Regions from separate parts of the Glutamicibacter sp. NPDC090743 genome, predicted to be linked through region 2. Evidence: riboswitches for the same ligand, from Rfam matches in the RefSeq annotation. Region 2 holds a riboswitch; each other region holds the start of a gene.
The links. A riboswitch is a leader RNA that binds a small molecule or an ion and turns the genes downstream of it on or off. The one in region 2 is predicted to bind S-adenosylmethionine.

Region 1 (2,197 bases), on a different contig from region 2:
TGGAGTGCACCAGCCGTTGCAGTGGAACATCGGCAGGGTCCACAAGTAGCGGGTCTTGGCGGTGAAGCCCTGGTGGTGCGCTTCGCCCAACGAGTTCAGGTAGCTGCCGCGGTGCGAGTAGAGCACACCCTTCGGCTTGCCGGTGGTGCCCGACGTGTAATTGAGAGTGATCGGAGCCCGCTCATCGGCGATGGCGTAGGGAAGTCTTTCATCCGAGGCTTGTGCGATTAGCTCGTCCAAGGTGGCGTCCACGGGCACGTCCGGACGTTCTCCGGCGTACTGGTCATCGGTGATCTCGATGAGCGCCTCCAGCGTTGGGTTCTCGCGGCGCAGGGTCTTCGTGTTCTCCAACAGCTCTGTGTCGGCAAGCATCAGCTTGGCAGCAGAATGATCAATGATGTATTGCAGCTCGTGGGCCGAAAGTCGGGTGTTCAGGGCAACGAGGACTGCGCCTGACAGCGGTACGGCGTAATGCGCCATGAGCATTTCGGGAGTATTCGGTGCCAGCACGGCCACGCGGTCGCCCGGCTCAATGCGAGCCTTCAGCGCCTGGGCAAAGCGGTGCACCCGTGCTTCGAAATCTTCATAGGAGAAGCTGCGAGTTCCATGGATGACGGCGGTCTTCTTCGGATAGGCCTCGGCTGTGCGTTCCAAGAAACGCAGTGGGGTCAATTCTGAATGGTTTGCCTGAATCTCTACCATGGTGTGGCTATTCCTCAATCGTCATCGATGGTTACGGAGAACAATAAGCAGGAGTGTGACTCAATGCACTCCATGACCAATAGTGGCATGAACCTCAGCGTCATGCCGGGAAACCAAGTTTCATTACGGTGGGCGGTAGGGAATTCGCGCCAGGGCACCGAGCCCAGGGGAGGCGTTAGTGTTCTGCCGAATCAAGAGCGGCGGAAGCCTGCTGCGATCATGGGGCCGAGGCGTTCAAGAAGCGCGGCGTATGGCGAATAAAAGACTGCCCAAGGACTTCTGGCGGGGCCTTGGATCGAATATTGCGTCGAATATTGCGATTTGCGAAGTGAAATGTTTGACGGCTGTTCGTCATGAGCCATATCGTTTTAAACAGAATCAAGAGCATCAGCTATAAGCCCTGGCTTGCTGATCGGCAACCCTCTCAACGGTAGTGGGGTGCTCCAGGTGAGGATTCGGTTCCACACAAAATGTGCTGGAACAAGTACCGCACACGGCGCGGAACTTCAGCCCAAGCGGCTTCGAGTAACGAGAAGCCAATGCTTGCAGGCTACTGCGCGGTGGGCAAGACCCAAAGGAATCGAGCCATGTCATTGAATCTTGAACTTGACCCGTTGACCCTGCGCAAGGTTTTCGCTCAGCATCCATCAGGGGTAGCCGCCCTCTGTGCAGAACTGGATGGCGTGAAGACCGGAATTGTCGCTTCATCGTTTACCGTGGGAGTTTCCCTCGAACCTGCACTGGTGATGTTCGCCGTGCAGAAGTCCTCGAACACTTGGCCAAAGCTGCGCGAAGCTGGCCGCATTGGCGTCTCAGTGCTGAGCGAACGCAATGATGGTGTCTGCGCTCAGATTGCGTCGAAAAATGGCGACCGGTTCCGCGGAATCGATACCTATTCCTCGGATCAGGGCGCGCTCTTCGTCAACGACTCCACGTTGTGGCTGGAGACTTCGATCTACAACGAGGTCGAAGCGGGGGATCACTGGGTAGTCCTGATGGAAGTCCACGGGCACCGCACCTCCGAGCACTCGCCACAGATCTTCCATGATTCGCGGTTCCATTCGCTGCCGATTCCTGAGCTCGTATAAGCGCTTCGCATCTTCCAAAGCTCCGGCGAGATCAAATCATCGATCTGGCCGGAGCTTTTTGAATTCCGGTTGGGCGGGTTGAGCCGTTCCCCGCAGCCCTCGACACCGGCAATGCCCGTTCTCTCTCGCCACCCTGAAGACGTGGCAAGATGGCTGGCAATCTCATGGCCTGCCATCTTGGGCCAGCTGCCCCAGGCATTTGGCGATAACCTCGTCATCAAAGTATCTGTCGCGAGAAACCTTGAACTCGCCATATCCGCCACCCGCCTGGGCTGTCGAACAGAACCGCGCAGGTAGCTCATGGATCCTCGCTGCACGCTGGACCAGAGTGGCAGCGAATTGCCGGCAACCCTCGGATGGGGTTTCCGAGCCATGCAAAGGCTGCGCATCACAAATGAAACCGGCGC
Region 2 (2,197 bases):
ACCCCGCGCAGCCTCGCACCGATATTGATCGCAGCACCGGTTGGTTCAACTGGCAAGGTTTTCATCGTTTGGCTCCTCGACGTTTTCTGCAGCAACAACCGCAACCACTTTGGCTTCAAGGCCTGCGGGGCAAGTTTACCAATGGTAAACACACCGCGCCCTCTACCGCGAGGCTGCAGCGCTCACTAGACTCTGTCCATGGACAGCACCAAGGACAAGCTCTGCGGGTACCTGAACGACGCGCGCGAGAATGCGATCTACAAGGCAGAAGGCCTCGCCGAACACCTGGCACGCACTCCGCTCACCCCCACAGGCACCCATATCCTGGGAGTACTGCACCATTTGGCGATCAATGAATACGAATATTTCGGCACCTGCCTCAAGCGCAGGGCCGATGACCGCTACGTTCGCGAATTCATTGCGCCGCATGATCCCGACGCGGATTTCCTCCCGCCAGCAGATATGGATGCGCAACAGCTGATCGGCCTGTATCGGAAAGCCATCGCCTTCGCCGATGAAGCCATCAGCGACCTGCCCCTGGACTGTCCCGTAGAGGTACCGTGGTGGGGGCCAGCTGGCAAAACCACCTTGGATCACCTGCTCATCCATGCGCTCGCCGAGACCTCCCGGCATGCAGGGCATCTGGATATTATCCGCGAGCAGCTCGATGGCCGTGCTGGCTGGACCGCGCAACTGGATCTGCTGCCCGGCTACACCGCGGGGCAATGGGCCGAACAACGCGAGAAGCTGCAGCAACTGGCCAATGCCTTTGCCCCGGGCAGCTGAGCCGCAGTCATATTACGCATTCGGACTTCACCGCGCCCTGCCACCGGCGGTACCATCGGAAATGTTGCTTCACGAGACGCGGCGCCAAGCTCCGACTGGCCGCGCACCAACCCCAAGTTCATGGGTGGTTCGGATGAGGAAGCGGTCCGCGCATCAACAGGTGCACGGGCAAGAGCGCGCAAGAGAGTTGACGTCCCATGGCATATCCGATTCTGCCCGTCATCGACCGCCAGACCGGCCAAGTGCAGTTCAAGGCCGAAGGCCGCTGGCGCACCTGCTACGTTGCAGATCCGCTCAGGCTTGAACAGCTCATTGCTCGTTGTGCCCGCCGGCCGACCTTCGACCCGGCCACATCTGAATTGCTGCTGGTGGTGCCAGTCGCCGGAGATCCTGCGGGCAAGCGATTTGCTTTTAGTCTTGCCAAATTCCCAAGTGCAGGAGCCCTGACTAAACTGGGTAGTTGATCCGATCCACGGGTTTCATTGGGAAACTCCATGTTCCAGGAGAGTCATCTTCGCGATGTCACAGCACTCAGCAACCGAACCTACCAAAGCGCAGATCCAGCGATGGCGCAAGTATCTCGCTGATGAAGTCGCAGAAGGCTCCATCTACCGGGCCCTCGCGGAAAAGAAAACCGGGCAGGAACGGCAAATCCTGCTGGGCCTGGCAGAGGCGGAAGCACGCCACGAATCCCACTGGCGCGTCCTGCTCGGCGAACATGTCAAGGAAGTCCGCCCGTCGCTGCGCCGCACCATGCTGCGTTTCCTGGCATTGCATTTCGGTTCGGTCTTCGTCCTGGCCATGGCCCAGCGCTCCGAGAGCAGTTCGCCCTACCGCGATGACAAGGACGCCACCGCGCAGATGGCGGCCGACGAACAGGTCCACGAAGAAGTCGTTCGCGCGCTTGCTACAGCAGGCCGTGCGCGCCTTTCGGGCAACTTCCGTGCTGCGGTCTTCGGCGCCAACGACGGGCTGGTTTCCAATCTCGCGTTGATCATGGGCATCGGTGCGACCGGTGTTTCAGCGACCTTCGTGCTGTTCTCCGGCATTGCCGGCTTGCTGGCCGGTGCACTGTCCATGGCAGCTGGCGAATACGTTTCGGTGCGTTCCCAGCGCGAGCTGCTGACAGCTTCACGCCCAACCCAGGTCACGCTGACAGCGGCCCCGAACCTTGATCTGGACGCCAACGAGCTGCTGCTAATCTATAAGGCCCGCGGCATGAGCGATGAAGATGCCGAGCACCGGGCCGCCGAACGCATGGGCCTGTTCACCTGCGATTGCAACCCCGACTTCTCGCTGAACCCAGAGGGTCGCGGCGAAGAACTCGAGAAGGAGCACCAGGAGCTGGGTTCGGCCACCGGTGCGGCGGCCACCTCGTTCTTCCTCTTTGCTTCCGGTGCTGTGGTGCCGA
Region 3 (2,197 bases), on a different contig from region 2:
TGGCCGACGGGTCGCTGCAGGTTTCCGAGGCGGTTACCCACGAGTTCGCGGTCGCCGATTCGCTTGAAGCTTTTGAAACGGCGAAGGATTCGGCTCGCTCCGGTAAAGTCCTGCTGAACTTCCTGGGGCAGTAGTTGGCTTCAGCTAGAAGTGCACCGCGGCGGCCCCTGAAGTCAGGGGCCGCCGCGGTGCTCTTTGCTTCAGCGAACTCTAGTTGGACTCTGCGATGCTTACCGCGGTTGTCACGGGCACCGGATTGGCGAAGAGGTCCAGCACCGGGCAGTGGGCATCCACTGCGCGGCGCAGTTCTTCATAGCGTTCAGCTGATTCCGGTCCGGCAATCCGGATGTCCAGATCCACCGACGAGAAGCCGGGGCGGATGGTCTGGTCGATGCCAAAGAGTCCGCGGACATCGAGGTGGCCATTGGCCTGGATCTTCACGTCGTCCACCTGGATGCCGAGGTTCTGCGCGTACAAGCGGTAGACCACAACCTGGCAGGAGATGAGCGCTCCGAGCGCGTATTCCACGGGGCTTGCGGCCAGGTCGCTGCCACCCAGGGCAGCTGGCTCGTCGACCTGGAAGGTGTGCTTGCCCGAGACAATGTTGCTGGCTACTGAATCGAAGCCTTCGCCCTCCACAGTGAAAGTCAATTGGGCACTTTGCGGGGCAGCCGAAATTCGTTCGCCCCAGCCCTTGCCTGCTTCCTGCAGGCGCTGTGCGCGGTCTTCGGATACGGTTGGGGCAGATGCTGCATTAGTCATGGGGAATTGATCCCCTTTCTGGCGCAAGGGGCGCCATCGCTTACGCATCTTGGCTGTCAAGATGCGTCGAATCTTCACCTGGGGCACCCCGCACAATGACGCAGGAGGGTTGCCGTCCACTCAGCCAGGGCTCAAAGAGTGGAACTCGTGATTCAGTGATTAATTTCTATCGGTTACAGGGCCCGCGGGTAAAGGGCAGAAGTAACTTTTCGTCACCGGGCATCTTGCTTTCCGGCTCGCTAAGATGGAATCTAGCTCTCGGGCGCCCACTGCACGAACAATGAACGGCGAGTATGGAATTCCAGCTGACACTTTCTGCGGCCCAGACCTTGGTGACCGAATCCGAATACAACCTGGGCCAGTTCCTGTGTGATTCCGGAAAAGTGCAGATCGCCAACCGGGTAATGCAACCGGGATCTACCCGCATCTCCGGTGTGGTGCTGCGCGAATCGGTGATGGCCCAATTGGAAATCACCGAGGGCAATATCAGCTTCACCAGCTTCTGCGGGAAGCATCCGGGGGTTCAGTCCTGTGAAGATGTCGCCGCCTTGCTCATCGAGGTCACCACCGAAGAAGACCAGGGCTTCTTCGTCTCCGACTCCGGGGTGGATCCCCACGCATGGAAACGCAATAGCAAGCCGCAGTGGGAACGTACCCTTGACCGTCTGCTTCCAGTCATTTCCGATGAGCCGCTGGCTGTCGAAGAACCGCTGGGATTGATCCTGAAAGTGGTCAGCGAACCCCGTTATGGCGGCGAGGACGCGCTGACCTTGCAGGCACGCCCGGCCCGCCAGGGAACCAAGAGCCCCTGGATCCAAACCGGGATCAGCTGGCGCAATGTTGCTTTTGATGCGCGGTTCTCCAAGAAGCAGCGTCGTGCGGTCGTTGAACTGGACCGGTTGCGTGAACACGTTGAACAAGATACTTATCGCCATTCGTGGGATCCCAAGGAGTGGATCTCCTTGATGGATCTTCCAGGCCAGGACCTGCTGGATGCGTTCGAAGCCCTGCGTGAAGCTGGAGTGCAGATCGTCAACGGTGGTTCTACGGCCAAGGCCCCGGTGGAGTTCAGCGAGCAACCAGCCATGGCACACGTGGATGTGCGTCGCGGTGAACATGGCCTGAGCATGGAAGGGAAGCTGCGCGGGCCGAGCGAAGAGCACGTCTACCTCTTGCCCATAGGCACGCCGCCGACCTTGTTGACTTACGCGTCCAGCCCCTTGCCGAAGGCCAGGGAAATCGGTTTGGCCCGGTTCGCTGAACCGGTCACGAAGGAACTGGCCACATTTATTGAATCCGGTGCGCAATCCATCCCGCAGGAAGGCGTTGAGCTTTTCGAGCGCCAGCACCTGGATCGATTGCGCCTGATGGCACCGTTGAAGAGCGAGGATGACAGCTACAGCATCCCTGTTCCAGCACGCCCCAGCCTCAAGCT
Region 4 (2,197 bases), on a different contig from region 2:
GTCCGGGGACGCCGGCATCAGCGTAGATCTTTTCCAGTTGCCCGGGATCCATTTCCTGGTAGGCGATGTCCTGGCCGGCGGCAGCGCCAACCGCGCCAGCAAGCTGGGCGAGGGTGAATGGCTTGTCGCTGCCCAGCTCGTAGATCCTGCCGTTCTGGTCTTCCTCGGAAAGCAGCACGGCCGCAGCGGCATCCGCATAGTCTGCACGGGCGGCAGCGCTGATCTTGCCGTCGCCGGCGGCACCGAGCACCGTGCCGCTGTTGAGGTAGCCCATCAACTGGTCGGTGTAGTTCTCGATGTACCATCCATTGCGCAACAGCACGTAGTCGATGCCGGATCCGGCCAGCAGCCGTTCGGTGGCGATGTGCTCCTCGGCGAGCTTCATGCCGCCGGACAGGGCGTTGGCAATGGAGGTGTAGGCGATCAGCGAGACATCCACGTGCTTGGCGGCATTGATGACGTTCTCATGCTGGGCAACGCGCTGGCCCACCTCGCTGGCCGAAATCAGCAGCAGCTTGTCTATGCCTTCGAGTGCGGACACGAGAGTTGGCTGGGCGTTGTAATCGGCAACACGGGTTTCCAGGCCTTTGCCTGCGAGCGGTTCCAGCTTCTGCTCGGAGCGGCCAATGGCGACCAGATCAGCGGCATTCGCCCCGCGCGCCAGCAGCGCGTCGATGACTAGATTTCCAAGCTGTCCGGTGGCACCGGTAATTGCGATCTTCATGGGGTCCTCTCGTTGGTCTGCATCTGCTACAACCACCGTAGGCATCGCTGAATTCCCCACCCAAGATTGCTGGCACAAGCCAGCGAGAGATGGGCAGAAACTGCAAGGCTTTCGTCACAAAGAGGGGAAGTAGCGAAATGTGTCAGATTGCTACGTGGATTATTGCGTGATTTCAGCGTGGATCCGTCCGGACTATGACTTGATGACGCCGATTGAAGTAACGTTTGCCGGCCTGCGGGCGTGGACTCCAGACTTGAATTGTTCGGCTCGTACAACCGAACGCACACCATCCAGAGCGACTGAGAGATCTGGCTCAACGACGTCGCAGCAACCACCCGAGAGGGAGCGGTGCTACAGCCAGAACCGATGGAGTACTTTCACTTCGCGACGGAAAATCTGTGGAACGCAGATGATTTTCGCGAAGTGCGCTCCGCATAACCAAGCACCAAGGGAGCGATGATGATTCGTCTTGAAAACGTAACGACCGCCTTCGGCAAGGGCCAAGATCAATTCACGGCCGTCAAGGATGTCTCGCTGGAAATCCAGGCCGGAACCATCCATGGAATTATCGGATTTTCCGGTGCGGGAAAGTCAACGCTATTGCGCAATATCAATTTGCTGCAGCGTCCCACGTCGGGCCAGGTCATCGTGGATGGCGTCGAACTGACCGGGCTCAGTGAAGGAGACCTGCGAAAGCAGCGTCATGAGATCGGGATGATCTTCCAGCACTTCAACCTGCTGAACAATCGCACCGCGCAACAGAACGTCGAGCTGAATCTGAAGTTCGCTGGTGTTCCGAAAAAGCAACGCCGTGAACGTGCGCTGGAAGCGCTGTCCATAGTGGACCTCGCTGACAAGGCTGCCGCCTATCCAGGACAGCTTTCGGGCGGCCAGAAACAGCGCATCGCCATTGCCCGCGCGCTGGTCACCGAGCCCAAGGTCCTGCTGTGCGATGAGCCAACCAGTGCTGTGGATCCTAGAACGACAACGTCGGTGCTGCAATACCTCAGTGACATCAACGCCAGCCTTGGCATCACCACAGTCATCGTCACCCACGAGATGAACGTTATTAAGGCCATTGCCGACAAGGTTTCGGTCATGGAAGACGGAGCGGTAGTTGAAGAGTTCGCCCTGAGTTCGTTGCGAGAACCAGGCTTTGAACCAGTGACGCCAATCGGCCGCTACCTGATCAGTGACGAACTCACGCTTAACCGCCAGCCAAAGCAGGACCAAGCCGTCGCTGCCACCGTAGCCCGCGTATAGAGAACCTGGATTACCAATGAATTTCACGTCAGTAGTGCTAGCCACGAGCAACGGCAACGCAGCAGCTTTCAGTTTTGACCGCATCATCGAACTTGCCCCGGAAATCTGGGTCGCCATGGCGCAGACCTTTGCGATGCTGCTGGTTTCCATCCCGATCGCGATTCTCCTGGGAACCCCGCTGGGCATTTGGCTTTACTCGATGTCTCCCAA

Region 1: it holds a riboswitch for S-adenosylmethionine, as region 2 does, so the genes downstream of both, ACIQTS_RS05780 (flavin reductase family protein) here and ACIQTS_RS16345 (hypothetical protein) in region 2, are expected to answer to the same signal.
Region 3: it holds a riboswitch for S-adenosylmethionine, as region 2 does, so the genes downstream of both, ACIQTS_RS12595 (OsmC family protein) here and ACIQTS_RS16345 (hypothetical protein) in region 2, are expected to answer to the same signal.
Region 4: it holds a riboswitch for S-adenosylmethionine, as region 2 does, so the genes downstream of both, ACIQTS_RS14125 (methionine ABC transporter ATP-binding protein) here and ACIQTS_RS16345 (hypothetical protein) in region 2, are expected to answer to the same signal.

Annotation. Positions count from the first base shown of each region.
Region 1 is NZ_JBIVXE010000002.1:506,948-509,144, reverse strand. It holds gene ACIQTS_RS05785 (long-chain-fatty-acid--CoA ligase) at 1-702, opposite strand, end outside; SAM riboswitch class IV at 1,079-1,195, shown strand; gene ACIQTS_RS05780 (flavin reductase family protein) at 1,290-1,790, shown strand.
Region 2 is NZ_JBIVXE010000008.1:44,596-46,792, reverse strand. It holds gene ACIQTS_RS16355 (helix-turn-helix domain-containing protein) at 1-65, opposite strand, end outside; gene ACIQTS_RS16350 (DinB family protein) at 199-786, shown strand; SAM riboswitch class IV at 854-967, shown strand; gene ACIQTS_RS16345 (hypothetical protein) at 984-1,250, shown strand; gene ACIQTS_RS16340 (VIT1/CCC1 transporter family protein) at 1,306-2,197, shown strand, end outside.
Region 3 is NZ_JBIVXE010000005.1:360,915-363,111, reverse strand. It holds gene ACIQTS_RS12600 (L-idonate 5-dehydrogenase) at 1-134, shown strand, start outside; gene ACIQTS_RS12595 (OsmC family protein) at 211-762, opposite strand; SAM riboswitch class IV at 794-915, opposite strand; gene ACIQTS_RS12590 (DEAD/DEAH box helicase) at 1,056-2,197, shown strand, end outside.
Region 4 is NZ_JBIVXE010000006.1:234,262-236,458, reverse strand. It holds gene ACIQTS_RS14130 (NAD(P)H-binding protein) at 1-724, opposite strand, end outside; SAM riboswitch class I at 1,008-1,097, shown strand; gene ACIQTS_RS14125 (methionine ABC transporter ATP-binding protein) at 1,181-1,987, shown strand; gene ACIQTS_RS14120 (methionine ABC transporter permease) at 2,004-2,197, shown strand, end outside.